4 regions of the Streptomyces sp. NPDC045955 genome follow, and region 3 is predicted to be linked to each of the others. Evidence: riboswitches for the same ligand, from Rfam matches in the RefSeq annotation. Region 3 holds a riboswitch; each other region holds the start of a gene.

Region 1 (7,803 bases), on a different contig from region 3:
CCCCGACGCCCCTCGGCCTCGGGGCCCTCAGCCTCTGGGACCCCTCAATCGCAGGGCGTCCCTCAGCCTCCGGGGCCCCTCAGCCTCCGAGGCCCCTCAATCGCAGGGCGTCCCTCAGCAGCCGGGCGCCCGTCAGCAGCCGGGCGCCCGTCAGCCGCCGGGCGCCCGGCGGGCTCCCGCGTCCCTCAGCGCCTGGCACCCCTCAGAGACCAGGCGCGCCCAGCCGTCCGGCCGCGAGGGCGGCGAGTTCCGCAGGCGTACGCGGCCCCGGCTCCGTGCCCGTCAGCCACCCCTGCGCGCGCAGGAGGTCCGCGGCGGCGGCTCCCCACGGCAGTCGCAGGCCCGCCTCCCGGAGGAGGTCGGGGCGGGCCAGTGCCACGGGAGCGGGCCCGGTGCGGACTCCGGACGGGGTGAGGAGCGCCGCGTCGTCGGCCCAGCGCAGCGCGAGGTCGACGTCGTGGGTGGCCATCACCACGGTGGTGCCGGCCTCACGGAGCTCGTCGAGCGTGGTGAGGAGCCGTTCCTGGCCGTCAGGGTCGAGCCCGGCCGTCGGTTCGTCGAGGATGAGGACACGGGGCCGCATGGCGACCGCGCCCGCGATGGCGGTGCGTTTGCGCTGCCCGTAGGAGAGCAGATGGGTGGGCCGGTCGGCCAGGGCGGTGATGTCCAGGGCGGCGAGCGCCTCCGCCACCCGCGCCCGCACCTCCGCGTCGTCCAGGCCGAGGTTCAGCGGCCCGAACGACACGTCCTGTTCGACGGATGCCGCGAAGAGCTGGTCGTCCGGGTCCTGCACCACCAGCTGGACGGTCGTCCGCAGCCGGGTCAGGCCCTTGCGGTCGTACGCCACCGGTTGCCCGTCGACCGTCAGCCGGCCCTCGCGGGGCCGCAGTCCGCCGCTGAGGAGCCGCATCAGCGTGGTCTTGCCGCTGCCGTTGCGGCCGAGCAGCGCGAGCGCGCGCCCCTCGCGGATCTCGAAGTCGAGGCCGCTGAGCACGGCCGGGCCGTCCTCGTAGGCGAAGGACGCGCCCCGCAGGGCGACGAGGGCGGGCTCGCTCATGTCAGCGGCCTTTCCAGTACGAAGGTGAGGACGGCCAGCGCCGCGAGGAGCACGCAACTGGCCGTCGTGAAGCGGACGGAGACCCGGGCCTCGGGCACCAGGACGCGCAGGGTGCCGTCGTAGCCGCGCCCGGCGAGACCGGCCTGGAGACGGACCGCCCGGTCGAAGGCCCGGACGAACGCGGTGGCGCCGAGACCCCCAAGGGACCGCCAGGCCGCGGCCCGCGTGGTGTGCCCGAGCCGGGCGGCCTGCGCGTCACGGACCCGGCGCACGGAGTCCAGCAGCAGGAAGCTCATCCGGTACGTCACGAGCGCCACGTCGACGACCGGCGCGGGCACCCCGGCCCGGACCAGCCGCGGCAGCAGGTCGGACATGGGCGTGGTGAACGCGAACAGCAGCACCCCCAGGGAGGCCGCCGAGGTGCGCAGCAGCAACTCCCCGGCCCGGACCGGCCCGTCATCGGCGAGGGAGACGAAGCCGCCCGGCCCGCCGACCTGCACGAGGAGCGTCAGCGCGCCGGTCACGCAGAAGCCCAGCGGCACCCGGTAGGCGCGCCACAGCCGGAGCCAGGGCACGCCCGCCGGACCCAGCAGCACCACCAGGGCGGCCAGCAGCACCAGAGCCGCCCCCGGCCAGGGCGGCAGCGAGATCGCCAGGAGGGTCAGACCCAGCCCGAGCACGGCCTTGTCCACGGGATGGCGGCGGCGCCAGCGACTGCTGTGCGCGGCCGCGTCGATCGGCAGCACGCGGCTCAGGCCCCTTCGGCCGTGGACTCCTCGGCGGCACTGTCCACCGGGTTCCCGGAGTCCCGCTCCCGCTCCAGCGCCCGTCGTTCACCCTGCCGCCTGCCCCGGCGCAGTCCGAAGTAGTAGGCGAGGACACCGGAGCCGAGGGCCGCCTGGAGGGAGAACAGCGCCGACTCGATCTCACCGGACGGCGGTTCGTACAGGGGCGAGAACCAGGGCTTGTAGTCCGGCTCGATCTCGGTGATCGCCGTCTCCGCCTCGCCGTCGGAGCCCGTGAACGGTTCCTTCTTGTGGTCGCCGAGGCCGAGCGCGAGCGGCAGCACGGCGAGCGCGGCCACGGCGAGCAGCAGCAGGAGGTTGATCTTCGTGTTCCTGCTCATCGGGCCACCTCCTGGGTCTCGCTCCGGGACTGCTTGTCGGCGACGAGCACACCCAGCCGGGTCAGTTCGCCCTTGCTGGACTGCACCAGCAGCCGCATCACGAGCACCGTCAGCAGTCCCTCGCTCACCGCGAGCGGGATCTGGGTGACGGCGAAGATGGAGCCGAACTTGCCGAGCGCGCCCAGGAACCCGCTGCCCGGGTCGGGGAACGCGAGCGCCAGCTGCACGCTGGTGACGCAGTAGGTGGACAGGTCGGCGACGAACGCGGCGGAGAACACGGCCACCATCAGCGGCACGTCGTAGCGGCGCAGCAGCCGGTACACCGCGTAGCCCGCCCAGGGGCCGGCGATCGCCATGGAGAAGACGTTGGCGCCGAGCGTGGTCAGACCGCCGTGCGCGAGCAGCAGCGCCTGGAACAGCAGGGTGATGGTGCCCAGCACGGCCATGGCGGGCGGCCGGAACAGGATGGCCCCCAGGCCCGTGCCGGTGGGATGGGAGCAACTGCCGGTGACGGACGGCAGTTTCAGCGCGGACAGGACGAACGTGAAGGCGCCGGAGGCGCCCAGGAGCAGGGTGCTCTCGGGGTGCTCGCGCACCTCACGGGTGAGCGACCGGACTCCGTGGAGGACGAACGGCGCGGACGCGACGCCCCAGGCGACGGCGTGCGCCGGAGGAAGGAAACCCTCGGCGATGTGCATGGCTCAGCAGACCCTCTCCAGCACCTCGTGGATGGTTGACGTGCCTTGGCCGGTCTCCTGGCTCACGGGTCCCACCGCCCGTACTCCGCCTTCCCGGGTCCGTGAGGACCCAGTGGCTGCCCGCTGGGGCTGGAGCCGGACTTCCCGATCACAGTGGCGAGGGCCGCACCGGCATCACACCGGATTTCCCGTTCACCAAGGCGTGGTGACAGTAATGCCGAGATAAGGGCCATGACAAGCCAGCCGAGGGGCGTGCGAGGGGGCGCGTGAAGGGGCGACCGCTCGCACACCGGCGCGGGAGGGCTCAGTCGTCACCCTCGTCGCCCTCGTCCTCCCCGTTCTCCCCGGACCGCGAGGGCTGTTCCTGCCGGGGCTTGTCCGCCTTCTCCGGCGGGCTGCTGCTCGTCTCCTGCGCCGGACTCGCGGGGCCGGTCGTCGCCTCGGCGGGCGCCGGGGAATCGGGTGCCGTGGTGGAGGGGGTGACATCGGCCACGGTGCCGGCGGCCGGAGTCGTGTCGGCCGCCGGTGCGGAGGCCAGGGGGTCGGCGGGGTCGGCTGAGTCGCCGGGCGAGGGGGCGGCCGGGCTGCTCGCGGACGGGGACGCGTCGGGTTCCGTGCCCTCGTTCGCGGTGTCGTCGGGCGAGAACCACTGCATGCCGGCGAGCATCGCGGCGAGGAAGACGGCCGCCGCGGCCACCACCGCGGCCGTTCTCCGGTGGTGACCGAGACCGCTGCGGGGCGCGGCGCGCCGGGAACGCCCGCCCGGGGCGGTGCGGGACCCCGTGGGCAGTGCGTGCGTGGCCCTGGCGCCGGTGTCGGCTGCCGCGTACGGTCCCGGCCCGGAGGACGGCACCGCTGACGCCGCGTACGGCCCGGTCGCGGCGGTCGGCGCCGGGGACGCCGCGTACGGCCCGCTCCCGGAGGCCGGCACCGGCGACACCGCCTCCGGCAGCGGCTCGGGCAGCCCCCGCCAGGCGCCGCCGGCGAACCACTCGGCGGCCTGCTGCGCCGTGGGCCGGTCCTCGGGCTGCTTGGCGAGCAGGGCGAGGAGGTAGCTCTCGAAGGCCGGCGGCAGACCGGTGACACCGAGTTCCCGGGGCGGTACGGGGGCGTTGTCGAGATGCTGGTGCAGGAGCGCGACGGCGGTGTCGGCCTGGAACGGCGGGCGGCCGCTGAGGAGCTGGTAGAGCACGCACCCCAGGGAGTACATGTCGGAGGCGGGACCCGCGGGCCGGCCCAGGGCCCGTTCGGGCGCGAGGTAGAGGCCGGTGCCGACGATCTGGCCGGTGGCGGTGAGCGCGGCGCCCGGGTCGTCGAGGAAGCGCGCGATGCCGAAGTCGCCGATCTTGAGGGTGCCGCCCGCGTCCAGCAGGAGGTTGGCGGGTTTGACGTCCCGGTGCACGATGCCCTGCTGGTGCGCGGCGGCGAGTCCGGCGGCGGCCTGCGCGGCGAGTCGGGCCACCTGCTCGGCGGGGAGCGGGCCGGAGGCGGACAGCACCCGGGCGAGGCTGTCGCCCTCGACCAGCTCCATCACCAGGTACAGCCGGTTGTCGTACTCGCCGAAGTCCAGGACCCCGACCACGTTGGGGTGGTTGAGACGACCGGCCGTCTGCGCCTCCAGACGGAATCGGGAGGCCGCCGTGGCATCGGTGTCCTGAGGCAGCAGCAGCTTGACGGCCACCGCTCTGGCGAGCGTCTCGTCGTACGCACGCCAGACCTCTCCCATTCCGCCGCGCCCGATCTCAACGTCCAGCCGGTAGCGGCCCGCTAGCAGCACTCGTCCTCGTCCTATGTTCGTGGGAAGGTTCTCGCCGCAGGCCGCAACTCTCCGCGTCGGAGCGGGGGTTGGTGGGGGGTGCCGCAGCCGACCCAGGATACTGGCGCCGCGTGACCGCCATTCCCACTCGGTGCGGTGCCGTGGGACGGCACGGTCCCGGAATCGGGCTTCCCCGCGTCTCAGCGTGCCGTCAGGCCGCCGCGCCCGCCCCCTGCGCCCGCTCCTCCCGGCGCGGCAGCAGCGCCACCGCCAGGGCGGGTACGGTCGCGAGGGCCAGCCAGGGCACGGCGGCCGGGAGACCCGCGTCGAGCAGGGAGCCGGTGGCCGCGCTGCCGGCGAGGACGATCAGGCCCGAGACCGACGACAGCGCACCCATGTAGAGGCCGATCCGGCCTTCCTCGGCGAGGTCGGGCACCCAGGCGCGGGCGGCGGGGACGACCAGCATCTGCCCCACGGTGAGCAGCACGACGAAGCCCGCGGCCGGCAGCAGCCCGGCGGTACCCGTCCAGCCGGCGGGTCGCGCCGCGGCGACCACCGCGAAACCGGACGCGATCAGCAGCAGCCCGGCGGTCATGGAGCGGCGCAGGTCGAGCCGGCCGCCCGCCCAGCGGGTCACGGGCAGCTGAGCGAACACCACCAGCACCGAGGACAGGGCGAACAGCCAGGACAGCGGCGCCTGGGAGCCCGCCGCACGCTGCACCTCGTCCGGCAGGGCCAGATACAGCTGGTTGTAGGCGAGCAGGTACGTGCCGTACGCGCAGCACAGCGCCAGGAAGCGGCGGTTGCGCAGCAGCACGCGCGCCCCGCCCTGCTCCAGGTTCCGGACCCGGCCGGGGATGTGCTGCGGCATCAGCCACACGTGCCCGGCCAGGACGAGCACGAACACGGCGGCACCCGCGAGGCACGCGGTGCGGAAGTCGACGGCGAGCAGCAGCGCGCCGAGCAGCGGTCCGACGAAGGCCCCGGCCTGGCCCGCCACGCTGAACAGGGCCAGGAGGCTGGTGCGAGAGCCGTGTCCTTCCTCCTCCCAGACCACCGCCTGACGGGCCACCTCGGACTCCACGGCGGGCGAGAAGAGGGCGGCGGCGAAGCCGATCACCAGCACGGCCCCGATCACGGCCCAGCTCGCCTCCGCGTACCCGAGCCACGCGAACCCGGCGATCCGCAGCACGCAGCCGGCCAGCACGACCGGGCGTACGCCGTAACGGTCGACGAGCGCGCCGCCCACCACGAACAGCCCCTGCTGGCTGAAGGTGCGCAGACCGAGCACGAACCCGACCAGCCAGCCCGCCATGCCGATCGCGGTGCCGAGGTGCTCGGCGAGGAACGGCAGCACGGCGAAGAAGCCGATGTTGAAGGCGAGTTGGGTCAGGATCAGCAGCCGCAGCAGCGGGGACAGCTCCTGCCAGAGCCGCCAGGTGCTCTGGCGCGAGGCCCTGGGCGCCGCGCCGTCGGGTGTCCCGTCGCCGGACGCAGGGGCGGCCCGGCGGGCCAGGACGCGGGATATGAGGCCTGTCATCGTTCTTCTCCCGGTGAGAGGGACGCGGGGGTCAGCAGGGCGTCGTCATGGTTCGGCCGCTGACGCGGGGCGGGCACGACCCGGTCGCCGGGCGGCTGCTCCGGGCTGCCGGCCCGCCCGCGCCGCCAGGGCGGTCGTACGCCGCCGGCGGCCGTCACCGCGAGGGCACCGAGCAGGGCGAGTACGGCGGCGGGGAAGAGGACGGCCCACGGGGCGCGCTCGGCGTATGGCTGGTTCTCGGCGAGCAGCAGACCCCACTCGGGGGACGGCGGCTGCGCGCCCAGGCCCAGGAAGCCGAGCGCAGCGAGGCTCAGCGCCACGCCGGGCAGCCGCAGCAGGGCGTGCCGGGTCACCGGTGGCAGCACGGCGGGCAGCAGTTCGTGCCGGAGGAGGTACCACCGCCCGGCGCCGAGCGCACGGGTGGCGGCCAGATGGGTGGTCGCACGCTCCTGACGCAGCAGGGAGGACGTGTGCGCGGCCAGGGGGGACCAGGCCACGACGCCGACGGCGAGGGCGGGCGCCCAGGGGCCGCTGCCCGTGATGCCCGTGACGAGGAGCCCGGCCAGGACGGGCGGCACGGCACTGACGGTGTCGACCAGCGGCCCCGACAACCGCGGCAGCAGCCCCAGCAGCAGCCCGGCGACGAGGGCGGCGGCACTCACCGCGAGCGCCGTGCCGAGGGTGTTCAGCGCGCCGTGGGCGACCCGGGCGAGGACGTCCCGGCCCAGCGCGTCCGTCCCGAACGGGTGTGCCGCGGAGGGGCCTTGCAGCCGGGCGAGGGTGTCCAGGGCGAGCGCGTCGCGCGGCAGGCCGAGGCCGACGACGGTGGCGAGCAGCGCCCCGTACAGCAGGGGCAGCGCGCGGGGTGCGGGCGCGGCCGGTCGGTGCAGGGAGCGCAGGGCGCCGTCGCGCAGCGCGGGCCCGATCAGCAGCCGGGCCGTGAGCCGGGCGAGGAGGCCGGCGGCGGCCGCGAGCAGGACGAGGGCGAGCGTGCCGGTCTGCAGGGCGGGGAGGTCCTGGGCGAGCGCGGCGTGCAGGGTGAGCCGGCCCAGGCCGGGGATGTCGAAGACCTGCTCGACGGCGACCGAGCCGCCGGTCAGACCGACCACGAACAGGCCCAGGTTGGGCAGCAGTCCGGGCACACAGCGGCGCACCGCCTGCCGCGCCACGGACTTCGGCGGGACACCGCGGGCCGCGGCGGCCAGCGCCCAGGATTCGGCGAACGCGCCGGGCAGTAGATCGTCCAGCATCCGCCCGAGGACCGCGCCGGCCGGCAGGCCGAGGGCCAGCGAAGGCAGCACCATCCACTGCGGCCCGTACCAGCCCAGGGCCGGCAGCCAGCCCAACTGCACGCCGATCACCGAGGCGAGCACCGAGGCGACGAGGAACTCGGGCAGCGCGGCCAGCACCGCGGTCGCCGTGCCGCCGGGGCCGCGCGTGCCGAGCCGGCCCCGGGAGCCGAGCCGGAGCGTACGGGCGCACACGGCGCTCACCGTGACCGCGGCGACGACGAGGGCGCCGGACACCAGGAGCAACGACACTCCGAGCGCCTGCGTGACGGAGGGCAGCAGGGGGGCACCGGACACCCACGAGGTGCCCGCGTCCCCGTGCAGCAGCCCGCCCAGC
Region 2 (7,803 bases), on a different contig from region 3:
CCCCCGGCAGCGAAACCGTCGCTTCCACGATCATGTGGCTGCTGCATATGCTCGCGGAACACCCTGAACACGCGGACCGGGTGTGCGACGAAGTAGAAGCCGTCACCGGTGGGAGGCCGGTGGCATTCGCAGACGTCCGAGAACTCAGGCACACCAACAATGTCGTCGTCGAGTCCATGCGTTTGAGCCCGGCCGTGTGGATTCTGACGCGGCGGGCGGTGCGGGACACGGAACTCGGCGGATACCGGATTCCGGCCGGTGCGGACATCGTCTACAGCCCGTACGCGATCCAGCGCGATCCGAAGTCGTACGCGCGGCACCTGGAGTTCGACCCCGACCGCTGGCTTCCGGACCGGGTCAAGGACATCCCGAAGCACGCCATGAGCCCGTTCAGCGTGGGCAACCGCAAGTGCCCGAGCGACCACTTCTCGATGGCCCAGCTGACGCTGATCACGGCGGCGCTGGCCACCAAGTACCGCTTCGAGCAGGTGGCCGGCTCGAACGACGGCACGCGCGTCGGCATCACGCTGCGGCCGCATGACCTGCGGGTGCGGCCGCTGGCGCGGTGAGAGCCCCTGGCCTCAGGCCGCCTCCGGGCCCCTGAATGTGCGCCGGTAGGCGTTCGGCGTCGTCCCGACCGCCCGGACGAAGTGGTGGCGCAGCGCGGCCGCGTTGCCGAACCCCGTTCGACCGGCGATCGCGTCCATCGTCTCGTCCGTCGCCTCCAGCAGCCGCTGGGCCAGCAGCACGCGCTGGCGCAGGATCCAGCGGTAGGGAGTCGTCCCGGTCTCCTGCTGGAAGCGACGGGCGAAGGTGCGCGGGGACATGTGGGCGCGGGCGGCCAACTGCTCGACGGTGACCTCCTCGTCGAGGTGCCGCTCCATCCACGTCAGCACTTCGCCGACCGTGTCGGCCTCGGGGTGCGGCAGCGGGCGCTCGATGTACTGGGCCTGGCCGCCGTCGCGGTGCGGCGGCACCACCATCCGCCGGGCGATCTTGTTGGCGACCTCGGAGCCCTGTTCCTTGCGCACCAGGTGCAGGCAGGCGTCGATCCCGGCGGCCGTGCCGGCTGAGGTGATCACCGGGTCCTCGTCGACGTAGAGCACGTCCGGCTCGACGGCCACCCGCGGATACTGCCGGGCGAGGTCCTTCGCGTGCTTCCAGTGGGTGGCGCAGCGGCGGCCGTCCAGCAGTCCGGCCGCGGCCAGCACGAAGACGCCGGAACAGACGCTCAGCACCCGGGCCCCGCGGCCGACCGCGCGACGCAGGGCGTCCAGCAGTTCCGGCGGGAAGTCCCGGGACGCGTAGCTTTTCCCGGCCGGCACGGCGATCAGGTCTGCCGTCTCCAGCCGCTCCAGGCCGTGCTCGACCTGGAGCGAGAAGCCCGAGTTCATGCGCAGCAGCGGGCCCTCGGCCGAGGCGACGGCGAAGTCGTAGACCGGCAGGCCTTCGTCGCTTCGGTCGGTGCCGAAGACCTCGCACACCACACCGAGTTCGAAGGGATTCACGCCGTCGAGAAGGACGACGGCCACGTTCTGGAGCATGTCTCCAGTGTGCCTCGTCAGTGGCAGTAATTCGAGGGTCTCCGGCAGTACTGCCACTGACGGTAAGGAGTCATCGGCGCGACAGTGGTGTCCATGGACACGAACCAGGTACAGACACTCATCGCAATGATCTTCGTACTCGGGATGCTGGTCCTCCTGGTCCTCCCGTCAGTGATCGGTGTCGTCCGCGACCGGCGCGTCGACCGTCAGATCAGGGAGGCCCAGGAGGCCCGCGAAGGCGAGCGGCCTCAGAAGTCCTCGTCCAGGTCGACGGTGCCCTCCACCGCCACCTGGTACGCGGAGGGCCGCCGCTCGAAGAAGTTGGTCAGCTCCTGAACCCCCTGGAGCTCCATGAAGGAGAAGGGGTTCTCGGAGCCGTAGACCGGAGCGAAGCCCAGGCGGGTGAGCCGCTGGTCGGCGACGCACTCCAGGTACTGCCGCATCGACTCGGTGTTCATGCCCGGGAGGCCGTCACCGCACAGGTCGCGCGCGAACTGCAGCTCGGCCTCGACGGCCTCGCGGAGCATGTCCGTCACCTCCTGCCGGAGCCGGTCGTCGAACAGCTCCGGCTCCTCCTTGCGGACGGTGTCGACCACGTCGAAGGCGAACGACATGTGCATCGTCTCGTCGCGGAACACCCAGTTGGTGCCGGTGGCCAGACCGTGCAGCAGACCCCGGCTGCGGAACCAGTAGACGTACGCGAAGGCGCCGTAGAAGAACAGGCCCTCGATGCACGCGGCGAAGCAGATCAGGTTCAGCAGGAAACGGCGGCGGTCGGCCTGCGTCTCCAGCCGGTCGAGCTGGTCCACCGAGTCCATCCACTTGAAGCAGAAACCTGCCTTCTCGCGGATGGAGGGGATGTTCTCCACGGCCGCGAAGGCCGCCGCCCGGTCGTCGTGGTCGGGGAGGTAGGTGTCCAGGAGCGTCAGATAGAACTGGACGTGCACGGCCTCCTCGAAGAGCTGCCGGCTCAGATACAGCCGAGCCTCGGGGGAGTTGATGTGCTTGTACAGCGTCAGCACCAGGTTGTTCGCGACGATCGAGTCGCCCGTGGCGAAGAAGGCGACCAGCCTGCCGATCAGGTGCTGCTCGGCGGGAGAGAGCTTGGCGAGGTCGGTGACGTCCGAGTGGAGGTCGACCTCCTCCACGGTCCAGGTGTTCTTGATGGCGTCCCGGTAGCGCTCGTAGAAGTCCGGGTAGCGCATCGGGCGCAGGGTGAGCTCGAAGCCGGGGTCGAGCAGGTTCTGAGTCATCACAGTCGGCGCGAAGCGCCGTCCTCCAGGGGTGGCGGTCGGGTGGCGGGTGGGAATTACTGGCAGGCTTCGCAGGACTCGGGGTTTTCCAGGGAGCAGGCGACCGCTTCGGGGTCCGGGGTGGCCTGCACGGGGACGGTGGCCTGGGCCGCGCGGGCGATGCGGGTCGCCGGGCGCGAACGCAGGTAGTACGTGGTCTTCAGCCCGGACTTCCAGGCGTAGGCGTACATCGAGGAGAGCTTGCCGATGGTCGGCGTCTCCATGAAGAGGTTCAGGGACTGGGACTGGTCCAGGAACGGGGTCCTGGCCGCCGCCATGTCGATCAGGCCGCGCTGCGGGATCTCCCACGCCGTGCGGTAGAGGGCGCGTACGTCCTCGGGGATCCAGGTGAAGTCCTGCACCGAGCCGTTGGCCTCGCGCAGGGCCTCCCGGCTGCGGGCGTCCCACACGCCGAGCCGCTTCAGCTCCTGAACCAGGTAGGAGTTGACCTGGAGGAACTCACCGGACAGCGTCTCGCGCTTGAACAGGTTGGACACCTGCGGCTCGATGCACTCGTACACGCCCGCGATGGAGGCGATCGTGGCCGTCGGCGCGATGGCGAGGAGCAGGGAGTTGCGCATGCCCGTCGCGGCGACGCGCTCGCGCAGGGCCGCCCAGCGCTTTGGCCAGGTCAGCTCCACGTCGTAGTGGTCGGGGTGGAGCACACCCTTGGCCGTACGGGTCTTCTCCCAGGCCGGCAACGGGCCGTTGCGCTCGGCGAGATCGGCGGAGGCCTCGTAGGCGGCGAGCATGATCCGCTCGGCGATGCGGGTGGAGAGCGCCTTGGCCTCCGGTGAGTCGAAGGGCAGGCGCAGCTTGAAGAAGACGTCCTGCAGACCCATGACCCCGAGGCCGACCGGACGCCACCTGGCGTTGGAACGGCCTGCCTGCTCGGTCGGGTAGAAGTTGATGTCCACGACCCGGTCGAGGAACGTCACGGCCGTGCGGACGGTCTCGTCCAGCCGCTCCCAGTCGATGTCCCCGCCGGACCGGTCGACGAGCGCGCCGAGGTTGACCGACCCCAGGTTGCAGACCGCCGTCTCCCCGTCGCTGGTGACCTCCAGGATCTCCGTGCAGAGGTTGGAGGAGTGGACGACGTGGCCCGGTTCGGCCGTCTGGTTGGCGGTGCGGTTGGCGGCGTCCTTGAAGGTCATCCAGCCGTTGCCGGTCTGCGCGAGGGTGCGCATCATGCGGCCGTACAGCTCACGGGCGGGCAGGGTCTTCTTCGCCAGGCCCTTCGCTTCGGCGGCCCGGTACGCGGCGTCGAACTCCTCGCCCCACAGGTCGGCCAGCTCGGGCACGTCCGACGGGGAGAACAGCGACCACTGCGCGTCGGCGTTCACACGCCGCATGAACTCGTCGGGCACCCAGTGCGCGAGGTTCAGGTTGTGCGTGCGGCGGGCGTCCTCACCGGTGTTGTCGCGCAACTCCAGGAACTCCTCGATGTCCAAGTGCCAGGTCTCCAGGTAGACCGCGGCGGCGCCCTTGCGGCGGCCGCCCTGGTTCACGGCGGCGACCGAGGCGTCGAGGGTCTTCAGGAACGGGACGATGCCGTTGGAGTGGCCGTTCGTGCCGCGGATCAGCGAACCGCGGGCCCGGATGCGGGAGTACGCGATGCCGATGCCGCCGGCGTGCTTCGACAGCCGCGCCACCTGGTGGTAGCGGTCGTAGATCGAGTCCAGCTCGTCCTTGGGGGAGTCGAGGAGGTAGCAGGACGACATCTGGGGGTGCCGCGTGCCGGAGTTGAAGAGGGTGGGGGAGGAGGGGAGGTACTCGAGCCGGCTCATCAGCCCGTAGAGCGCGGCGACTTCGTCGACTGAGCGGCGGGTGTCGTCCTCGGCGAGACCGGCGGCGACGCGCAGCATGAAGTGCTGGGGCGTCTCGATCACCTTGCGGGTGATCGGGTGCCGGAGCAGATAGCGGCTGTGCAGGGTACGCAGGCCGAAGTAGCCGAAGCGGTCGTCGGCGGCCGTGTCGATCAGGGCGTCGAGACGGGCGGCGTGGACGCGCACGAACTCGGCGGTCCGGTCGGCGATGAGGCCCTCCCGATGCCCGGCCGCCACGGCCTCGGTGAAGCACGTGACGCCCTGCGAGGCGGCCTCGGCGCGGATCCCGATCGTCAGCAGGCGCGCGGCCAGCCGGGAGTAGGCGGGATCCTCGGAGATGAGGCCCGCGGCCGCCTCGGTCGCCAGCTCGCGCAACTCCGACTGGTCGGCCCGCGCGGACCGGCCGCGCAGCGCGGCGGCGGCGACCCGGCCCGGGTCGGCGTCGGGCAGGTCGGCGGTCAGCTCGGTCAGGGTCCGCAGCAGCGCGGCACCGGGACCGTCGTGCTCTTTTTCCGCGGCTGAGACCGGATCGGCTGGCGCGATGGTCACGTGGGGCTCTCCCTCGCTCGGCACGGGGCCTCAGCGAGGGCAGGGGGCAGCGCGAACGCACGCGGCGTCGCGTCCACCGGCCCACTCCGCGAGGCCCGGACGTCAGGGCGCACCGACCGGGCGGCCGGGCGCGCTGTCGGCAGGTCCTCGGACTGAAGCCTGTGCGCGAACACGCACAAGTACACCGTTGCGGGACAGTTCCGGATTCGCACCGGATTCCCCTGCGGCGACAGCGAGCATGAGCATACATCTTGTGCCGGGCGGCGAAAGCACCCCTAGATGTAGTGTCGCGACGGTTTCACAGCGTCAACTCGTAGGTGAGGAGAGTGATGTCGGCGAGCTCCGGAAGGGGGTTCCAGTCGCGCTCCGGGGTACGGGCGAAGCCGAGGCGTTCGTAGATGCGGTGGGCGGAGCGCATGGTGCGCTGTGTCGACAGGACGACGCGGACGCAGCCGTCCGTCGCCCGGGCGCGGTCGACGCAGGCGCGGACGAGGGCCTCTCCGGCGCCGCGGCCGCGGGCCTCGTGGGCGACGGCGAGCATCCGTATCTCGGCTTCTGAGGGCCGGGCGATGTCGGCCATGGGACCGCCGGCGGGGACGAAGGTGACGCCGCCGAGGAGGTGTTCGCCTTGGGTGGCCACCAGGACGTCCGCGGCGGCGGCCCGCTTGGCCACGTCCCTGAGTTCGCCGAGGTATCCGTCGCTCTCCCCGAAGTCGAGGAGGCCGTCCCGCAGGTAGGCCTGGGCGGTGATCTCGCCGAGGGCGTCGTATTCGGCGGGCTTCACCCGCCGGATGAGGATGTCCATGGTCCGAGTGTGCGGGACGGGTATGGCAACGGGCCACCGGTTTTCCACCGACGGCCCGCTGTCACCTGCGAGTCAGTGCGAGGTGCCCGCCGTCGCCGGCGGAAGCTCCACCTGGACGCCGGGGTCGCCCGCGTCCGCCGTGTAGTCCTCCGGCTTGGTCTCGTCGATGCCGTCGGGGGCCTTCAGAGCCCTCAGGGCGAAGGTCAGGACGACGGTGACGACGACGTTCAGGACGAACGCCGTGAGGCCGATGTAGCCGATCTCGCCGATGCCCGGGATCTCCTTCGAGGAGCCGCCGAAGTGCTTCTGGGTCGGCGAGGCGACGCCGTACGCGGCGACCGTTCCGTAGACCATGCCGACCGCCCAGCCCGCGAGCAGCGCCCAGCGGTGGAACCAGCGGGTGAACAGGCCGCCCACCAGGGCCGGGAAGGTCTGCAGGATCCAGATGCCGCCCAGTAGCTGGAAGTTGATGGCGACCGTCTTGTCCATGGTGAGGACGAAGGCCAGCGCGCCCACCTTCACCAGCAGCGACACCAGCTTGGAGACCTTGGTCTCCTGCGCGGGCGTGGCGTCGGGCTTGATGAAGTCCTTGTAGATGTTGCGGGTGAAGAGGTTCGCGGCCGCGATGGACATGATGGCCGCCGGGACCAGGGCTCCGATGCCGATCGCCGCGAAGGCCACGCCCGCGAACCAGTCGGGGAACATGGTCTCGAACAGCTGCGGAATCGCCAGCTGTCCGTTCTGCACCTTGATCCCGGCCGCGATCGCCATGAAGCCGAGCAGTGCGAGCAGGCCCAGCATCAGCGAGTACAGCGGCAGGATCGTGGTGTTGCGGCGGATCACGTCACGGCTCTTCGAGGACAGCGTCGCCGTGATCGAGTGCGGGTACATGAACAGCGCGAGCGCGGAGCCCAACGCCAGCGTGGCGTACGTCCACTGCCCCGCCTCCGGCGGCGCGAGCGCACCGCGCGGCGCGCCCGTCGCCGGGTTGGTCTGGCTGAACGCGTCGCCCGCCTTGGCGAAGATGTCGTCGAAGCCGCCCAGCTTGATCGGGATGTAGATGATCGCCACCGCGATGACGATGTAGATCAGGGTGTCCTTCACGAACGCGATCAGCGCCGGCGCCCGCAGACCCGACGAGTACGTGTACGCCGCCAGCACACCGAAGGCGATCAGCAGGGGCAGGTCCTTGATGAACCAATTGGTGTTCTCGCCGCCGCCGACGCCCATGACGTCCAGCACGGCCTGGATGCCGACCAGTTGGAGCGCGATGTACGGCATCGTGGCCAGGATGCCGGTCACGGCCACCGCCAGCGACAGGCCCTTGGAGCCGAACCGGCCGCGCACGAAGTCGGACGTCGTCACGTACCCGTGCTTGTGCGAGACCGACCACAGGCGGGGGAGGAACGTGAAGATCAGCGGGTAGACGAGGATCGTGTAGGGCACCGCGAAGAAGCCGGCCGCGCCCGCCGCGTAGATCGCCGCCGGCACGGCCACGAAGGTGTACGCCGTGTACAGGTCGCCGCCGAGCAGGAACCAGGTGATCCAGGTGCCGAACGAGCGGCCGCCCAGGCCCCATTCGTCCAGGCTGTGCTCATTCTCGGCCTTGCGCCAGCGCGCGGCCAGGAAGCCCATGACCGTGACGGCCAGGAAGAAGAAGATGAAGACGGCGAGTGCGACGCCGTTCACGCCGTCGTTCACTGCGACGCACCGCCCTTCGCGGCGGAGCGGGCGCGCTGGTCACGCTGCCACAGCTTGTAGGCGATCATCGTCAGCACCGTGGAGAT
Region 3 (7,803 bases):
GACGGTCGGCTGCACGGCGGACTCCAGGTGGCGCACGAGCAGCGGCGCCTCACCGTGGTCGGCGACGGCGGCCGCGGTGTCCACCCACAGCCAGGTCGCCTCCTCCCGGGTGAGGACCTCGTGGGCGTCCTCGGGGTCGGTCCCGTCGTGCTCGGCCAGCCACAGCAGCGCGTACGGCCTGAGCGTCGGCTCGTCCAGCACGGCGCGGACGTCCGGCTCGGCGGGGGCGCCGACCACGCGCAGTGCCTCGAAGGCGAGGCCGCGCAGCAGGGCGTCCTCGCCGCGGGCTGCGGCCAGGAGCTCGGTGACGGCGCTGCCGACGGTGCGGGCGGCGAGCCAGGCCCGGTACTCGGCGCGGGCGGCGTTCGGGCGCAGCTGGGCGCAGCCGCGGAGCATGTCCTCGGCGGCCTGCTCGATGTTCCCGGCGGGGCTCTGCGCGGCGACGCAGATCTGCTCCAGCTTGACCCAGACGGCCCAGCTGCCGAGCGGGGTGAGCGTGGCCTGGCCGTCGCCGTAGGTGAGGGCGCCGACGGAGGCGAGGGCGCGCAGGGCCCAGTCGAGGAGCGGGGCGAGGGGCGCGTCGGTGGGCGCCGGTTCGGCCGGCGGCTCGGGCTGCGGGCCGTAGGGGATCTCGCAGCGTGCGGTGCGCAATTCGGTGACGCGCTGCTCGAGGAGGTCGAGGAGCTGCTCCACGGGGACGGGGCCGGCGGACAGCTGGAGGAACGAGAGCACCTGCGGCATGGCCGAGACGACCTCGGCGACGGCGGCGGGCTCGTGGTCCTCGGGTTGCGGACAGGCGAGCGACCAGGCGTCGAAGAGGGCGACCCAGCCCCGCAGGACGGCACTGTCGTCGCGGTCCCAGGCGCGCAGCCGCCAGCCGGGGCGGGCACTGTCGCCGTGCACCTCGACGAGACCGGCGAGCCGGGCGGTGTCCCAGTCGGCTCTGACCTGATCCGGGGTCAGGCCCAGCTCGTGGGCGGCCCGTTCGGCGGTCGCGGCGGAGAGGGTGGCCTTGCCGTCGGCGGTGGCGCTGCCCCGGCCGGGGCCGAGCTCGGTGTCGGCCCAGCGGGCGACGCGGGCCGCGTCGGCCAGACCTGAGCGTGCCATTCTGGCCAGCTCCGCCGGTGCCGGGGTGCCCTCCGGGGGGCGCGGTGCGGGGCGGCGCGAGCGCCGCTGGTTCATCGCTCTGGGGGCGGCGGCCAGGGGTCGCGGGCGGACGAGTCGAAGCCTGGAGTCGCGCGGGATACGGGACGTCACGAGGGCAGTCTTCCGGTTGACGGTCCGAAAACCCAAACGGAATGTCACGGCGGGCGACGGGGATGGCCAACGCACGGGGCCCCGTGAATGGTCGAGGGCCGCAAACAGGCCAGTGGTACGACGCTAAACGGAATCTTCCCGACCGGTCTGCGGGGAGCGGAACCGGGTGGTTGCGACGGGGCGAAGGGGACGTGAACGGCCGGTGTGGAGGCCGGTGCACGAGGCCGGTGTGCGGGGCCAGGGGTCATATGAGAGGTGTCAGGAAGCGTCGCAGGGCTTCCTCGTAGCCCTGCGGGTCGGCGTTCCACATCGCCGAGTGGGGCGCGTTGCCGACGGTGCGGAAGGCGACCATGTCGGGGCGGGCGTCGGCGAGCCGGCGGGAGAGCTGCCAGGGGGCCACCGTGTCGTCCGGTCCGTGGAAGACGAGTGCCGGGACCCGGAGCCCGGCGGCGGGGGACGCGTCCGGGACGCGGTCGCCGTACAGACCGGTGCGGCCCTGTGCGGCGCGGACCGCCAGGGGCAGCAGCGCGCCCGGGGTGTGGCGGGCCGCGGCGAGGGCGCGCAGGGTGGTCTCCCAGCTGAGCACCGGGGAGTCCAGGACGAGCCCGCAGACGCGGTCGCGCAGCCCCGAGTGCGCGGCGGCGCGCAGGGCCATGGTGGCGCCGGTGGACCAGCCGTGCAGGACGACCTGGCGGGCGCCGTGGCGCACGGCGTAGCGGATCGCCGCGTCGAGGTCGCGCCACTCGGTCTCGCCGAGGTGGTTCAGGCCGTCGGGCGGGCGGGGTGCGCCCAGGTCGCCGCGGTAGGCGAGGGCGAGCACGGGCACGTGGTTGCGGTGCAGGAACCCCATGACGTTCATGGCGAGTTCCCGGGTGGTGCCGAGGCCGTGGACGGCGATCACCCAGGTGTCCCGGGCGCCGGGCACGAACCAGGCGGGCAGGGGACCGAGTTCGCCGGGGATGTCGACGTCGGCGTGTTCGATGCCGAGGGCGGCGCTCGGGTTGCCGACGTGGACGTTGGGGGTGAGCCAGGCCTTGTCGCCGGGTTTCAGGGTGCCGTGCGTGACGCTCTCCAGGCGGCGTACGACGGTGTCGGCGGTGTCCGAGGCGCCGGTCAGGACGGGCCCGACGACCGCGTGGGAACCGTCGCCGGACAGGCCGTAGCGGCCGGGCCGCAGGGCGGCCAGGTCCCGGGTGAGGCTGATCTGCCCCTCGGCGGTGCCGTGCACGGTGAGCCGGGGTTCGGTGGGCAGGGGCCTGCCGGGAGGCGCCTTGAGCGCGGCGTCACTGGCGAACCGTCCGGCGGCCACGGCGGCCGCGCCGGCTCCGATCACGGCGGTGACGGCAGCGGCCGTCGCTCTGGCAGTGCGCACGGCTCCAGTGTCCCGGCGGACCCGGCGACGGACCAGTGGGCGGCAGCGGCGGGGTGATGGGCCCCGGGGGGGCAGCGCGCGGCCCAGACGGGCAGCCCCTCCCCAGGAGAGCCGCGCGGGTTGGCGGCGTCGGCGGCGCACCGGTGGCATCCCCGGCCGGTGCGCCGAGGCAGCCGGGGCGGGACGGGGCGGGACGGGGCGTCCGGGCAGACCCGTCGGCCCGGGGGCGGCAGGCCGGATCCGTCGGCCCGGGGCGTCCGGGCAAGCCCGGCGGGACGGGGCGTCCGGGCCGAGTGTCAGCCGCGTTGCCCGTAGCCCCGCAGTTGTTCCTGGACCTCCGCCAGCTGCTCCCCCGACAGCAGGCTCGGGGACAGGCCCGGGACCGATGCGGCGGTCAGCCACAGGCGGCACATCCATTCCAGCTGGGCCGTGCGGTCGTAGGCCTGGCCCAGGGACGCGCCGTGAGTGACGGTGCCGTGGTTCTGGAGGAGGCAGCCGGAGCGGTCGGCGAGGGCGCGGAGCATGTTCTCGGCCAGCTCGGCGGTGCCGTACGTGGCGTACGGGGCGACCCGGACGGGCCCGCCGAGCGCGGCGGCCATGTAGTGGATCAGTGGCAGCTCGCTCACGAGCGTCGATACGGCCGTCGCGTGCACGGCGTGGGTGTGGACGACGGCACGGGCGCCGGTCGTGCGGTAGACCGCGAGGTGCATGGGCAGCTCGCTGGTCGGGACGAGCGTGCCGAGGACCTGCCGGCCGTCGAGGTCGACGCCCGTCACGTCGTCCGGCTCCAGCCGGTCGTAGGGGACGCCCGAGGGCGTGACCAGGACCGTGTCCCCGACGCGCACCGAGACGTTCCCGGACGTGCCGACGACGAGTCCGTCGGAGACGGTCCGGCGGGCGGTCGTGACGAGTTCCTCCCAGGCGCGCGCCTCCTCAGGGCGCACGCTCCTGCGCCGCGACTCCCCCACGTCTCGTGTGTCCCGCCCGTCGCCTCGCTGCTCAGCCATGCGGCGATCCTGCCAGGCGGGCCCCCAACGCGCCGTCGGGCGGGTCCACTTCAGGCCGGAAGCCGTGTATACGAAAAGGTGCATACCACCCCGCCCCCGGCCGGGACGCGAAAGCCTCGACCACGGACACCCCCGCGCCCCCCTCAGTTCATCTTCCGTTCACTCGGATTACCTACGTTCGACGAGCCAATGACCTCGAACGATTGCCTGGGTAAATGGAAAGCTTCTCGCTGATCCTCGCGATTGTGGTGGTAACCGCACTCGCGTTCGATTTCACGAACGGTTTCCACGACACGGCGAACGCGATGGCCACGACCATTTCCACGGGCGCCATGCGGCCCAAGGTCGCCGTCGCCATGTCCGCCGTCCTCAACCTGGTCGGCGCCTTCCTGTCGGTGGAAGTCGCCAACACGATCTCCAAAGGTCTCGTCGACGAGACCGGCATCCGTCCCGAGGTCATCTTCGCCGCCCTGGTCGGAGCGATCCTCTGGAACCTGCTGACCTGGCTGGTCGGCCTGCCGTCGAGTTCCTCGCACGCCCTGATGGGCGGCCTGATCGGCGCCACGATCGCCTCGGCGGGCGTCGGCGCGGTCCACGGCGACGTGCTGGTCACCAAGGTCCTGATCCCGGCGATCGCCGCCCCGCTGGTCGCGGGCATCGCGGCGATGCTCGCGACCCGGCTGACGTACTCCCTCGGCAAGAAGGCCGACGGCAAGGCCTCCGAGAAGGGCTACCGGGCCGGCCAGATCGCCTCCGCGGGCCTGGTCTCGCTGGCCCACGGCACGAACGACGCCCAGAAGACGATGGGTGTCATCACCCTCGCCCTGGTGGCCGGCGGCGCCGTCGCCCCCGACTCCGACCCGCCCACCTGGGTCATCCTCTCGGCGGGTCTCGCCATCGCGCTCGGCACGTACCTCGGCGGCTGGCGCATCATCCGCACCATGGGCAAGGGCCTGACCGACCTCCAGCCGCAGCAGGGCTTCGCCGCCCAGACCAGCGCGGCCACGGTCATCCTGGCCTCCTCGCACATCGGCTTCTCCCTCTCCACCACCCACTCCGTCTCCGGCTCGGTGATGGGCGCCGGGCTCGGCCGCAAGGGCGGTGTCGTCCGCTGGTCGACGGCGACGCGGATGTTCGTCGCCTGGGGCCTGACGCTGCCGGCGGCGGCCCTGGTGGGCGCGCTCGCCGAGTACGTCACCGGCTTCGGCAGCTGGGGCACCGCGGTGGTGGCCGTCTTCCTCGTCGCCTCCAGCGCGGCGATCTGGAAGCTCTCGCGGCGTCAGGTCGTCGACCACACCAACGTCAACGACACCGACGAGGCGGAGCCGGCCGGTGTGGTGACCACGGCGATGGCCGCGGTGACGCCGCCGCCCACGGGTGGCGCGGCCACGGACGAGCCGAGTGCCACGATCCCGGCACCGGCGGCCCCGGCCCCGGCCGAACGCCGGCCCTCCACCACGACCACCCCGGTCTGATCCCGCCCACTCGGTTACAAGGAGAACCTCTGCCATGAAAATCGACTGGGCCGCCCTCGGTTCCGTCTTCGGCGTCAGCCTCGTGGTCACCGTGGCCCTGGTGGGCCTGTTCACCCTCGGCATCACCGGCCTGTCCCGCCGCGAACGGGCGGTGGCTGCCGGCGGGTCCGCGGGGCTCGCGGTGACGGGCGCGTACGCGTGCTTCGCGGCGTGCGCGGCGGCTGTGGGGTACGGGATCTATCTGATCGTGGCCTGACGGCCTGACCGCACGAGGTTCCCGCCGGGCGGGACAGGACTTCCGTCCTGTCCCGCCCGGTCGTCGTGTGGCAGGGGCGCGGTGTGGGCTTCTGCACACTCTCCCCTCGCAGGTCAACGGCAAGTTGACGACTGATCCCGGCCGTGGTGGACTGCCGGGGCCATTAACGGCGGCAGGAGAGGAAGCCGGTGGAAGTCCGGCGCGGTCCCGCCACTGTCACCGGGGTAGCAATCCCCGGGAGCCAGGAACTCTCACCGCCGGTCTAGTCGAACCAGGGCGTGGACACCCTGAGTGAGGACATATCGCCATGCGCGGCTGCCGATCGAGGTTCAGTACCCCACCCCTGCCCGCCCCTGCGGCCGGCTGAGCCCATGGGTGCCGGTCGCGTCTTCGCGTACGGCGCCGCCGCCGGTCTGATCGGTGACCTGCTGCTCGGCGATCCGCGCCGGGGGCATCCGGTCGCCGTGTTCGGGCGGGCCGCGGGCGCCGTGGAACGGGTGCTGTGGCGGGACCACCGGGGATGGGGCGCGCTGCACACCGTGGTGTGCGCCGGAGGAGCCGTCGCGCTCGGGGGCGTCGCCGCGCGCGCCGTGCGGGACTCCGCCGTCGCGTCCGTCGCGCTGACCGGTGCCGCCACCTGGGCCGTGGTCGGGGGGACTTCGCTCGCGCGGGAGGCACGAGCCGTCGGGCGTGCCCTGGAGGTGGGGGACGTCGAAGGCGCCCGGGCGCGGCTGCCGCATCTGTGCGGGCGGGATCCGCAGGCGCTCGACGCCGACGGGATCGCCCGGGCCGTGGTCGAGTCCGTCGCCGAGAACACCTCCGACGCGGTCGTGGGGGCGCTCGTGTGGGGGGCCGTCGGCGGTGTGCCGGGGCTCCTCGGGTTCCGGGCCGTCAACACCCTCGACGCCATGGTCGGGCACAAGTCGGCCCGATACCGGCGCTACGGGTGGGCCTCCGCGCGGCTGGACGATCTCGCGGGCTGGCCGGGGGCCCGGCTGACCGCCGTGCTCGCGGCCCTGGCAGGAGACGACCCACGGGGAGCGGTCAGGGCCTGGCGTGCCGACGCCGACCGGCATCCGAGCCCCAACGCCGGGCCCGTGGAGGCCTCGTTCGCCGGGGCGCTCGGGGTGCGGCTGGGCGGGACCCTGTCGTACGGCGGGCGCGTCGAGCACCGGCCCGTGCTCAACGGGGCCGGGCGGGCCGTCGCCACCCGGGACATCGAACGGGCCGTACGGCTGTCCAGGCGTGTCGGCTGGCTCGCGCTCGGCGTCTGTGCCGCCGCGCGCCGCATCGCGAAAGGGAGTACGTCATGACGGGCGGTGGGCTTCTCGTCGCCGGTACCACCTCCGACGCCGGCAAGAGCGTCGTGACGGCCGGGATCTGCCGGTGGCTGGTGCGGCAGGGCGTCAAGGTCGCGCCCTTCAAGGCGCAGAACATGTCCCTCAATTCGTTCGTGACGAAGGAGGGGGCCGAGATCGGGCGGGCGCAGGCCATGCAGGCGCAGGCCTGCCGCGTCGAGCCGACCGCGCTGATGAACCCGGTGCTGCTCAAGCCCGGCGGCGAGAGCAGCAGTCAGGTCGTGCTGCTGGGCAAGCCGGTCGGGGAGCTCAGCGCACGCGGGTACCACGGCGGACGCCAGCAGAAGCTGCTCGGTACCGTGCTGGACTGCCTGGAGCAGTTGCGGGGCACGTATGACGCGGTGATCTGTGAGGGGGCGGGCAGTCCCGCCGAGATCAACCTGCGGCGGACCGACATCGTCAACATGGGGATCGCCCGCAACGCCGGGCTCCCCGTGCTCGTCGTCGGCGACATCGACCGGGGCGGTGTCTTCGCCTCGTTCTTCGGGACGGTCGCGCTGCTGTCGCGCGAGGACCAGAGTTGCGTCGCCGGGTTCCTCGTCAACAAGTTCCGGGGGGACGTCTCCCTGCTGGAGCCGGGGCTCGACATGCTCCAGGGCCTCACCGGGCGGCGTACGTACGGCGTCCTGCCCTTCCGCCACGGTCTCGGGATCGACGAGGAGGACGGGCTGCGCGTCTCCCTGCGGGGAACGGTCCGCGAGTCCGTCGTCGCCCCGCCGGTCGGCGAGGACGTGCTGCGTGTCGCCGTCTGTGCCGTTCCGCTGATGTCCAACTTCACGGACGTCGACGCGCTGGCCGCCGAACCCGGTGTCGTCGTGCGGTTCGTGGACCGGCCGGAGGAACTCGCCGACGCCGACCTCGTCATCGTGCCCGGGACCCGGGGAACCGTCCGTGCGCTGGAGTGGCTGCACGAGCGGGGGCTCGCCGAGGCCCTGGTCCGCAGGGCCGCCGAGCAGCGACCCGTCCTCGGGATCTGCGGCGGCTTCCAGATCCTCGGCGAGCACATCGAGGACGACGTCGAGAGCCGCCGGGGCCATGTCGGGGGGCTCGGGGTCCTGCCCGTGCGGGTGCGGTTCGC
Region 4 (7,803 bases), on a different contig from region 3:
CGCTCAGCACGCCATGGGCGCCGAACGGGGCGAAGCCGTGCTCGGTGAAGTTGCCCGGGTGGAAGTTGCCCGCCGCGATGATGAAGATCGCGGCCAGCGGCACGGCCACTTTCCACCAGGTGGCGGCGCTGTTGGTGTGCGCCAGGAGCCGCACACCGAGGAAGTTGATCACGACGAACACGGCCATGAGGAGCACGGCGACGACGAACCCGCTCGTCGTCAGCGTCCCGTCCTTGGCGTGCTGGAAGCCCTGCGCCCAGTGCCAGTGCCCGGCATAGCCGATCATGGCCTCGACCTCGATCGGTGCCACGGTCGCCGCCTGGAGCCAGGAGAACCAGCCGAAGGACATGCCGGCCAGTCCGCCGAACGCGTAGTGCGGATACCGCGCCGTGCCGCCCGCGACCGGGAACATGCCGCCGAGTTCCGCGTGCACCAGGGCCAGCAGCACGATCGCGACCGTGCCGATCAGCCACGACAGAACGGCCGCGGGGCCGGCCGCCACGACCGCCTTCTCGGCTCCGTACAACCACCCGGAGCCGATGATGGAACCGACCGACGCCCACATGAGCCCGATCAGTCCGACGTCCCGGCGCAATCCGCCGGGACCCCCTTTTACCCCCGCTGCTGCCTGGTCGACGCTCACCATGAATCAGGGGCCTCTCATAGAAGAACTCGGTGAGTTCTGCGAGCAAGAGGCCTCAGGTTAGGAATCGGTCAGCCGACGGCAGAAGGCGCGTTGTACAGCCTTGACCGGGCGCGGGCGTTTCCTGGAAAGCGCTTCAGGAATTCTGTACGCGGCGAAGAGGAAGTCGTGGGATCTCGATCGCCGGGCAGCGGTCCATCACCATCTCCAGGCCCGCGGCGCGGGTCCGGTCGTACGCCGCCTCGTCGATGACGCCGAGCTGGAACCAGACGCCCTCGGCGCCCTTGGCGACCGCCTCGTCCGCCACCGCTCCGGCGAGATCGCTGTTCACGAACACGTCCACGACGTCCACGTCGAAAGGGATGTCCGCGAGACTGGCGTACCCCTGCTCGCCGTGCACCGTCTCCGCCTTCGGATGCACGGGCACGACGCGCTTGCCGAAACGCTGGAGCACGGCGGCGACGCCGTACGCCGCCCGCTGCCGGTTCGACGACAGGCCCACCACGGCCCAGGTGTCGCCGAGCTCCGTGAGGATCCTGCGGACCGTTGCCTCGTCGCCGTACACCGGCGGCCTCCTGGAGAGTCGCGGAAGAACTGTTGTCCGCACAACGCCGTACGGCGCGCGGTGATTCCCCCGCGCCCTCCGTGATAGCTTGCCGAGGCCAGTCGAACCCATGTACGTGGGTCAGGGAATCCGGTGCGAATCCGCAACTGACGCGCAGCGGTGAGGGGGACGGGCGGGGCCTCGGCCACTGGACGTCGCGTGTGACGTCCGGGAAGGCGCTCCGCACCGGACGAACCCGAGTCCGAAGACCTGCTGGCGGCCCCCGCGGCCGTACGCGGCGGGGGAGCACGTGCTCGCGCCCGAGGCCGGTTCCACCGTCGGCGTCCTCGGCCCGAACGGCTCCGGCAAGTCCACGCTGCTGAGGCTGCTGGCGGGGTTGCTCACGCCGACCGCCGGAGTCGTCACCCTCGACGGCACGCCGTTGGGCGACCTGCCCCGCCGCACCGTCGCCCGCCGCCTCGCCGTCGTCGAGCAGCAGGCCGACACGCAGGTCGAGCTGACGGTGGTGGACGTCGTACGGCTGGGCCGCGTGCCGCACCGCCGTGCCTGGACGCCCGGCTCGGCGGACGACGAACGGGCCGTGCGCGAGGCCCTGGAGCGCGCCGGCCTCGCCGACCGCGCCGACCAGCCCTGGCACAGCCTCTCGGGCGGCGAACGCCAGCGGGTGCAGATCGCCCGCGCGCTCGCCCAGGAACCCCGCGAACTCCTCCTGGACGAGCCGACGAACCACCTCGACATCCACCCCAGCTCGATCTGCTCGCCCTGGTCACCGGGCTGCCGGTCACCACTGTCGTCGCCCTGCACGACCTCAACCTCGCGGCGATGTACTGCGACGAGGTCGTCGTGCTGAGCGCGGGGCGGGTCGTGGCGGGTGGTGCTCCGGGTGAGGTCCTGACGGAGGAACTCATCGCCGAGGTGTACGGCGTGCGCTCTGCCGTCACGCGTGACGGCCCCGAGCAGCGGCCGCATGTGCGGTTTCTGGGGACGCTGGGCTGAGGGGGCCGGGCGGCGGGCGGGGTGGGTGGGCGATTCACGCCGTGGTGGTCCGGCCCGAGGGGTGCATCGTCGGCCGGGCGGTTTCCGGTGTGGTGGTGTCCCGGCCCGACGGTGTGTCGTCGGCGGGTGGTTCCCGCAAGGCGGTCTCACGACCGGCGCGCCGGTCGTGAGGCGATTCCCGCCTCGGCGAACTGGTCCGTCCGGCACGCCATTGGTGGGGTGTTCCCGCCACGGTGGCCGAAAAAACCGCACTTGCCTGCGTGTGCCCGCCCACCCGGCCTACGCTCGCCTCGTGCTGCGCATCATCGACGCCCGGACCGGCGAGCCGGTCGACGCCGCCCCGGCCCGCCGGGGCCTGACCCGTGTCGAGGTGCATGCGCCCGGCTCCGGCCTGACCGATCTGCGGGTGCTGCTCGTGGCGGACCTGCTCGTGCGGGCGCTGGAGCTCGGCGGCACACCGGTCTGGGCCCTGCTGACCGGCGGGCGCCGCCAGGCCGAGCTGCGTGCGGACGCAACGGCCCTCGGTATCCGCCCCTTCGAGGACAGCCCCGACGTCAGCGCCGGACTCGGCGAGGCCCAGGTCGTCCATGTCACGGCCGAGGGTGGGGCGACGCCTGACGGGGTGCGGATCGCTGTGGCGCCCGTCGAGACGAGCGGACCGGCCACGTCGGTCGGTGCGTCGGCGGGATCGCGCCTGCCGGTCGGCGAATCGGCGAAGCCCGGCCCGCCCAGCGGCCGGCCGACCGCGCCGGAACCGTCGGCCGGTGAGTCGGCGATGTCGAACCCGCCGGCCGCCCGGCCGGTCGAGCCGGGCCTGCCGGCCGGTGAGCCGGTGACGTCGGACCCGTCGCGCGGCCAGTCGGTGGGATCCGGCCCGCTGGGCGGTGTCGATCCCGCCGTCCTGCGTCTCGCCCTGTTCACCCGGCACCACAACGCCCCCGTCCGGCTGGAGGCGGACGTCCTCGGTGAGGCCGAGGCCGCCCTCGCCCGTTGGCGCGGTGCGGTCGCCCGCTGGGCCCGGCGGCCCTCCCGGCCCGTGCCCGACGACGTGCGCGGGCGGTTGCGCGACGCCTGGGACGACGATCTGGACGTGCCCCGGGTGCTGGACGTGCTGCGGGACGTCGAGAACGAGCGGGACCTTCCGGACGGCGCCCGGTTCGAGACGTACGCCTATGCCGACCGGCTTCTCGGCCTCGAACTCACCCGCGACCTGGGGGCCGCTTCATGAGGGAGCGCTCCGGCGCCGGCCCGCTACGCCGCCTGGTCGTGCTGCGGCACGCCAAGTCCGCCTGGCCCCTGGACGTCGCCGACCACGAGCGCCCGCTGGCCCCGCGCGGCCGCCGTGACGCCCCCGCGGCCGGGCGGGCCCTTGCCGAGGCCGACTGCCTGCCCGACCTCGCGCTGTGCTCCACCGCCGTACGCGCCCGCCGGACCTGGGAACTGGCCGCCGCCGAGTGGGGCACGCCCCCGCCGGTGCGGTTCGACCGGCGCCTGTACGCCGCGAGTCCCGCCGGCCTGCTGGCCGTTGTGCACGAGGTGTCCGCCGAGGTGGAGACGCTGCTGCTGATCGGGCACAACCCGGGCCTGGAGGAACTCGTCCTGGCGCTCGCCGGTGACGGCCTCGACGACACGCTGGAGCGGGTCCGCACCAAGTTCCCGACGTCGGCCATCGCCGTCCTGTCCTGGTACGGCACGTCCTGGCGGGCCCTCACCCCGGGCACCGCGCTGCTCTTTTCCCTGACCGTGCCCCGGGGCGAGAAGAAGTAGCCCCGGGCCGGTCCGGCCCGTCCCCGGAACCGTGCATAGGGTGGCCGGATGCAGGACGAATACCGCACGGTCGCCCGCGCCGGCGTGCACGAGACCGAGGTCAACCGCTCCCGCTTCCTGTGCGCCCTCGCCCCGGCGGCCACCGAGCAGGAGGCGCAGGACTTCATCGCCGCGGTCCGCAAGGAGCACGCCGACGCGTCCCACAACTGCTGGGCCTACGTCATCGGCGCCGACGCCTCCGTCCAGAAGGCGAGCGACGACGGCGAACCCGGCGGCACCGCCGGCGTCCCCATGCTCCAGATGCTGTTGCGCCGCGACATGCGGTACGTCGTCGCCGTCGTCACGCGCTACTTCGGCGGGGTCAAGCTCGGCGCGGGCGGACTCATCCGGGCGTACGGCGGGGCGGTCGGCGAGGCCCTGGACACCCTCGGCACGCGCACCCGCCGCCGGTTCCGGCTGGCCACGGTCACCGTCGGCCACCAGCGGGCCGGCAAACTGGAGAACGACCTGCGGACCACCGGGCGTGAGGTGCGGGACGTCCGCTACGGGGAGGCGGTCACGATCGAGATCGCCCTCCCGGACGCCGAGGTGGAGGCCTTCCGGGCGTGGCTCGCCGACGCGACCGCCGGAACGGCCGGCTTCGAACCGGGCGGGGAGGCGTACGGCGACGCCTGACGCGCGGTCGGCCTCGCGCAAGGCACCCGGGAACCGGACCGGCGGGTGCCGGACCGGCTCCCGTGAACAGTGGCTACCGGCCGGTGTCGGTGACCGCACCGCGACGAGGTCGAGGTGGTGCACCGCTCCTTCGAGCTGGACCCGGGCCGCGCCAAGGACGACATCCAGCCCGTGATCACAATGCTCACCAGGAAGTACGGCGGGTCCGGACGCTTCCGTGCCGCGCAGATCCGTGCCGCGCGCGCCGCCCGCGACGGTCACCAGGCCGTCCAGCCGGCCCAGCCGGGCGGCCGAGTCCCGTACGAACGCCGTGACCTTTTCCACGGCATACGTGCGGACATTTCCCCTGAATCGACGCCCGATGAGTGGCCCATCCCGAGGTTCGTGAGGGACCAGGGGCTCGCACGGGTTAGCGTGGTGGGTGCTGACAGCGAGCCGTGCCGGCTCGTGCGGGTCGTGGAGCGGTAGCAGGGGGAGCCATGCAGGTCGGAGCGGCGTCGTGAGACTGCTGCACACGTCCGACTGGCACCTCGGCCGGTCGTTCCACCGCGTGAACATGCTCGCCGCGCAGGCCGAGTTCATCGGCCACCTCGTCACGACCGTGCGCGAGCGGGCCGTGGACGCGGTGGTCGTGTCGGGGGACGTCTACGACCGGGCCGTGCCGCCGCTCGCCGCGGTCGAGCTGTTCGACGACGCCCTGCACCGCCTCGCCGACCTCGGCGTGCCGACGGTGATGATCTCCGGGAACCACGACTCGGCCCGCCGGCTGGGCGTCGGCGCGGGGCTCATCGGGCGGGCCGGCATCCACCTGCGGACCGAGCCGTCGGCGGCCGGCACCCCCGTGGTGCTGGCCGACGCCCAGGGGGACGTCGCCTTCTACGGACTGCCCTACCTCGAACCGGCCCTGGTGAAGGACGAGTTCGGCGTGGACAAGGCCGGGCACGAGGCCGTGCTCGCCGCCGCCATGGACCGGGTCCGCGCCGACCTCGCCGCGCGGGCGCCCGGCACGCGCTCCGTGGTCCTCGCGCACGCCTTCGTCACCGGCGGCGAACCCAGCGACAGCGAACGGGACATCACCGTCGGCGGCGTGGCCGCGGTGCCCTCCGGTGTCTTCGACGGCGTCGACTACGTGGCGCTCGGGCATCTGCACGGCTGCCAGACCCTCACCGACCGCATCCGCTACTCCGGCTCCCCGCTGCCCTACTCCTTCTCGGAGGCCGCCCACCGCAAGAGCATGTGGCTCGTCGACCTGGCCGCCGACGGCACAGTCGACGCCGAGCGCCTCGACTGCCCGGTGCCGCGTGCCCTGGCCCGGATCCGGGGCACGCTGGAGGACCTGCTCGCCGACCCGGAGCTGGCACGGCACGAGGAGGCCTGGGTCGAGGCGACCCTCACCGACCCGGTCCGCCCGGCCGACCCCATGGCCCGGCTCACCGAGCGCTTCCCGCACACCCTCAGCCTCGTCTTCGATCCCGACCGGGCCGAGGACGACCCCGAGGTGTCGTACGCGCGGCGCCTGGCCGGCCGCAGCGACCAGCAGATCGCGGAGGACTTCGTCGCCCACGTGCGCGGCGCGGGGCCCGACGCGCACGAACAGGGCGTCCTGCGGGAGGCGTTCGACGCGGTGCGGGCCGACGAGACCGTACGGGAGGTCGCCCGGTGAGGCTCCACCGGCTGACGGTCACCGCCTTCGGACCCTTCGCAGGCAGCCAGAGCGTCGACTTCGACGAGCTGTCCGCGGCCGGGCTGTTCCTGCTGCACGGACCCACCGGCGCGGGCAAGACCTCCGTCCTCGACGCCGTGTGCTACGCCCTGTACGGCTCGGTGCCGGGCGCCCGGCAGGGCGGCGGACAGGGCACGGCACTGCGCAGCGACCACGCCGCGCCGGCGACCCGCACGGAGGTCACCCTCGAACTCACCGTGGCCGGACGCCGCCTGGAGATCACCCGGCAGCCGCCCTGGGAACGCCCCAAGAAACGCGGCACCGGCACGACCCTCGACAAGGCCCAGACCTGGCTCCGCGCGTACGACACCACGGCCGGGGCCTGGAAGGACGTCAGCCGCTCCCACCAGGAGATCGGCGAGGAGATCACCCAGCTGCTCGGTATGAGCCGGGAGCAGTTCTGCCAGGTCGTGCTCTTGCCGCAGGGCGACTTCGCGCGGTTCCTGCGCGCCGACGCCGAGGCCCGCGGCAAGCTGCTGGGCCGTCTGTTCGACACCCGCCGCTTCGCCGACGTCGAGAAGCGCCTCGCCGAGCGCCGCCGCGCCACCGAGGCCCAGGTCCGGGACGGGGACGCCGCACTGCTGGCCGACGCCCACCGCATGCAGCAGGCCGCGGGCGACGCCATGCGCCTGCCGGACCTGGCCCCCGGCGACCCAGGACTCGCCGAGGCCGTGCTGGGCGCCGCCGCCGTCGCCCGCAGCACCGCCCGCGAACAGCTCACCGTCGCCGAGTGCACGCTCGCCGCCGCCGAGTCCGCGCAGGCCGCCGCCGGCCGCGCCTTCGATGAGGTACGCGAACTCGCCCGCCTCCAGCGGCGGTTCACCGAGGCGCGGGAACGGGCGGCCCGTCTGGAGGAGGGAGCCGGGGCCTACCGGGAGGCGCAGGCGCTCATGGAGCGGGCCCGCAAGGCCGAGGCCGTCGCGCCCGCCCTGGACCTGCGGGAGACCGCCGAGGCCGAACACCGGCGGGCGGCCGCCGCCGAGGCACGCGCGCGTGCCCTGCTGCCCGAGACCTACGCTGACGCGGGCGCGGCCGGACTCGCCGCCGCCGCCCGCCGGGCCGCCGAGGAACTGGGCGGACTGGACTCGGCCCGCCGCGCCGAACGGCGGCTGGCCGAACTCCTCGACGAACGCGCCGGCCTGGACCGCCAGGAACGCGCCGACGCCGACGTCCTTCAGGAAGCGGACGCCTGGCTCGACGGCTGGGAGGAGACGCGCGCCGCCCTCCAGGCCCGTGTCGACTCCGCGCAGCAGGCCGCCTCCCTCGCCGAACAGCTCGCCGTGCGGCGCGAGCCCGCGCGGCAGCGGCTGAAGGCGGCCCGGCTGCGCGACCAGCTCGCCGAGGACACGAACCAGGCCGTCGAGCGGGTCCGCACGGCGCAGCAGGAGGCGCTGCGCGCCAAGCAGCACTGGCTCGACCTCAAGGAACAGCGCC

What was found. A riboswitch is a leader RNA that binds a small molecule or an ion and turns the genes downstream of it on or off. The one in region 3 is predicted to bind cobalamin.
Region 1: linked by a shared signal. The riboswitch ahead of AC07F0_RS20370 (energy-coupling factor ABC transporter permease) and the one ahead of AC07F0_RS15565 (cobalamin biosynthesis protein) in region 3 are both predicted to bind cobalamin.
Region 2: linked by a shared signal. The riboswitch ahead of AC07F0_RS24755 (ribonucleoside-diphosphate reductase subunit alpha) and the one ahead of AC07F0_RS15565 (cobalamin biosynthesis protein) in region 3 are both predicted to bind cobalamin.
Region 4: linked by a shared signal. The riboswitch ahead of AC07F0_RS34375 (ABC transporter ATP-binding protein) and the one ahead of AC07F0_RS15565 (cobalamin biosynthesis protein) in region 3 are both predicted to bind cobalamin.

Annotation. Positions count from the first base shown of each region.
Region 1 is NZ_JBWKKY010000009.1:148,703-156,505, reverse strand. It holds gene AC07F0_RS20385 (energy-coupling factor ABC transporter ATP-binding protein) at 203-1,057, opposite strand; gene cbiQ (cobalt ECF transporter T component CbiQ) at 1,054-1,803, opposite strand; gene AC07F0_RS20375 (energy-coupling factor ABC transporter substrate-binding protein) at 1,809-2,183, opposite strand; gene AC07F0_RS20370 (energy-coupling factor ABC transporter permease) at 2,180-2,881, opposite strand; cobalamin riboswitch at 2,912-3,096, opposite strand; gene AC07F0_RS20365 (serine/threonine-protein kinase) at 3,186-4,658, opposite strand; gene AC07F0_RS20360 (MDR family MFS transporter) at 4,849-6,177, opposite strand; gene AC07F0_RS20355 (ABC transporter permease subunit) at 6,174-7,803, opposite strand, start outside.
Region 2 is NZ_JBWKKY010000012.1:64,164-71,966, forward strand. It holds gene AC07F0_RS24740 (bifunctional albaflavenone monooxygenase/terpene synthase) at 1-569, shown strand, start outside; gene AC07F0_RS24745 (GlxA family transcriptional regulator) at 582-1,544, opposite strand; gene AC07F0_RS24750 (ribonucleotide-diphosphate reductase subunit beta) at 1,793-2,797, opposite strand; gene AC07F0_RS24755 (ribonucleoside-diphosphate reductase subunit alpha) at 2,854-5,211, opposite strand; cobalamin riboswitch at 5,333-5,457, opposite strand; gene AC07F0_RS24760 (GNAT family N-acetyltransferase) at 5,510-6,016, opposite strand; gene mctP (monocarboxylate uptake permease MctP) at 6,089-7,717, opposite strand; gene AC07F0_RS24770 (DUF3311 domain-containing protein) at 7,714-7,803, opposite strand, start outside.
Region 3 is NZ_JBWKKY010000006.1:393,524-401,326, reverse strand. It holds gene AC07F0_RS15590 (hypothetical protein) at 1-1,257, opposite strand, end outside; gene AC07F0_RS15585 (alpha/beta hydrolase) at 1,502-2,629, opposite strand; gene AC07F0_RS15580 (class II aldolase/adducin family protein) at 2,926-3,636, opposite strand; gene AC07F0_RS15575 (inorganic phosphate transporter) at 3,852-5,111, shown strand; gene AC07F0_RS15570 (hypothetical protein) at 5,146-5,367, shown strand; cobalamin riboswitch at 5,498-5,637, shown strand; gene AC07F0_RS15565 (cobalamin biosynthesis protein) at 5,739-6,680, shown strand; gene AC07F0_RS15560 (cobyric acid synthase) at 6,677-7,803, shown strand, end outside.
Region 4 is NZ_JBWKKY010000024.1:86,858-94,660, forward strand. It holds gene AC07F0_RS34365 (APC family permease) at 1-646, opposite strand, end outside; gene AC07F0_RS34370 (CoA-binding protein) at 780-1,208, opposite strand; cobalamin riboswitch at 1,305-1,465, shown strand; partial or broken gene AC07F0_RS34375 (ABC transporter ATP-binding protein) at 1,501-2,204, shown strand; gene AC07F0_RS34380 (hypothetical protein) at 2,497-3,432, shown strand; gene AC07F0_RS34385 (SixA phosphatase family protein) at 3,429-3,971, shown strand; gene AC07F0_RS34390 (YigZ family protein) at 4,020-4,646, shown strand; partial or broken gene AC07F0_RS34395 (DsbA family oxidoreductase) at 4,740-4,853, shown strand; gene AC07F0_RS34400 (exonuclease SbcCD subunit D) at 5,146-6,309, shown strand; gene AC07F0_RS34405 (AAA family ATPase) at 6,306-7,803, shown strand, end outside.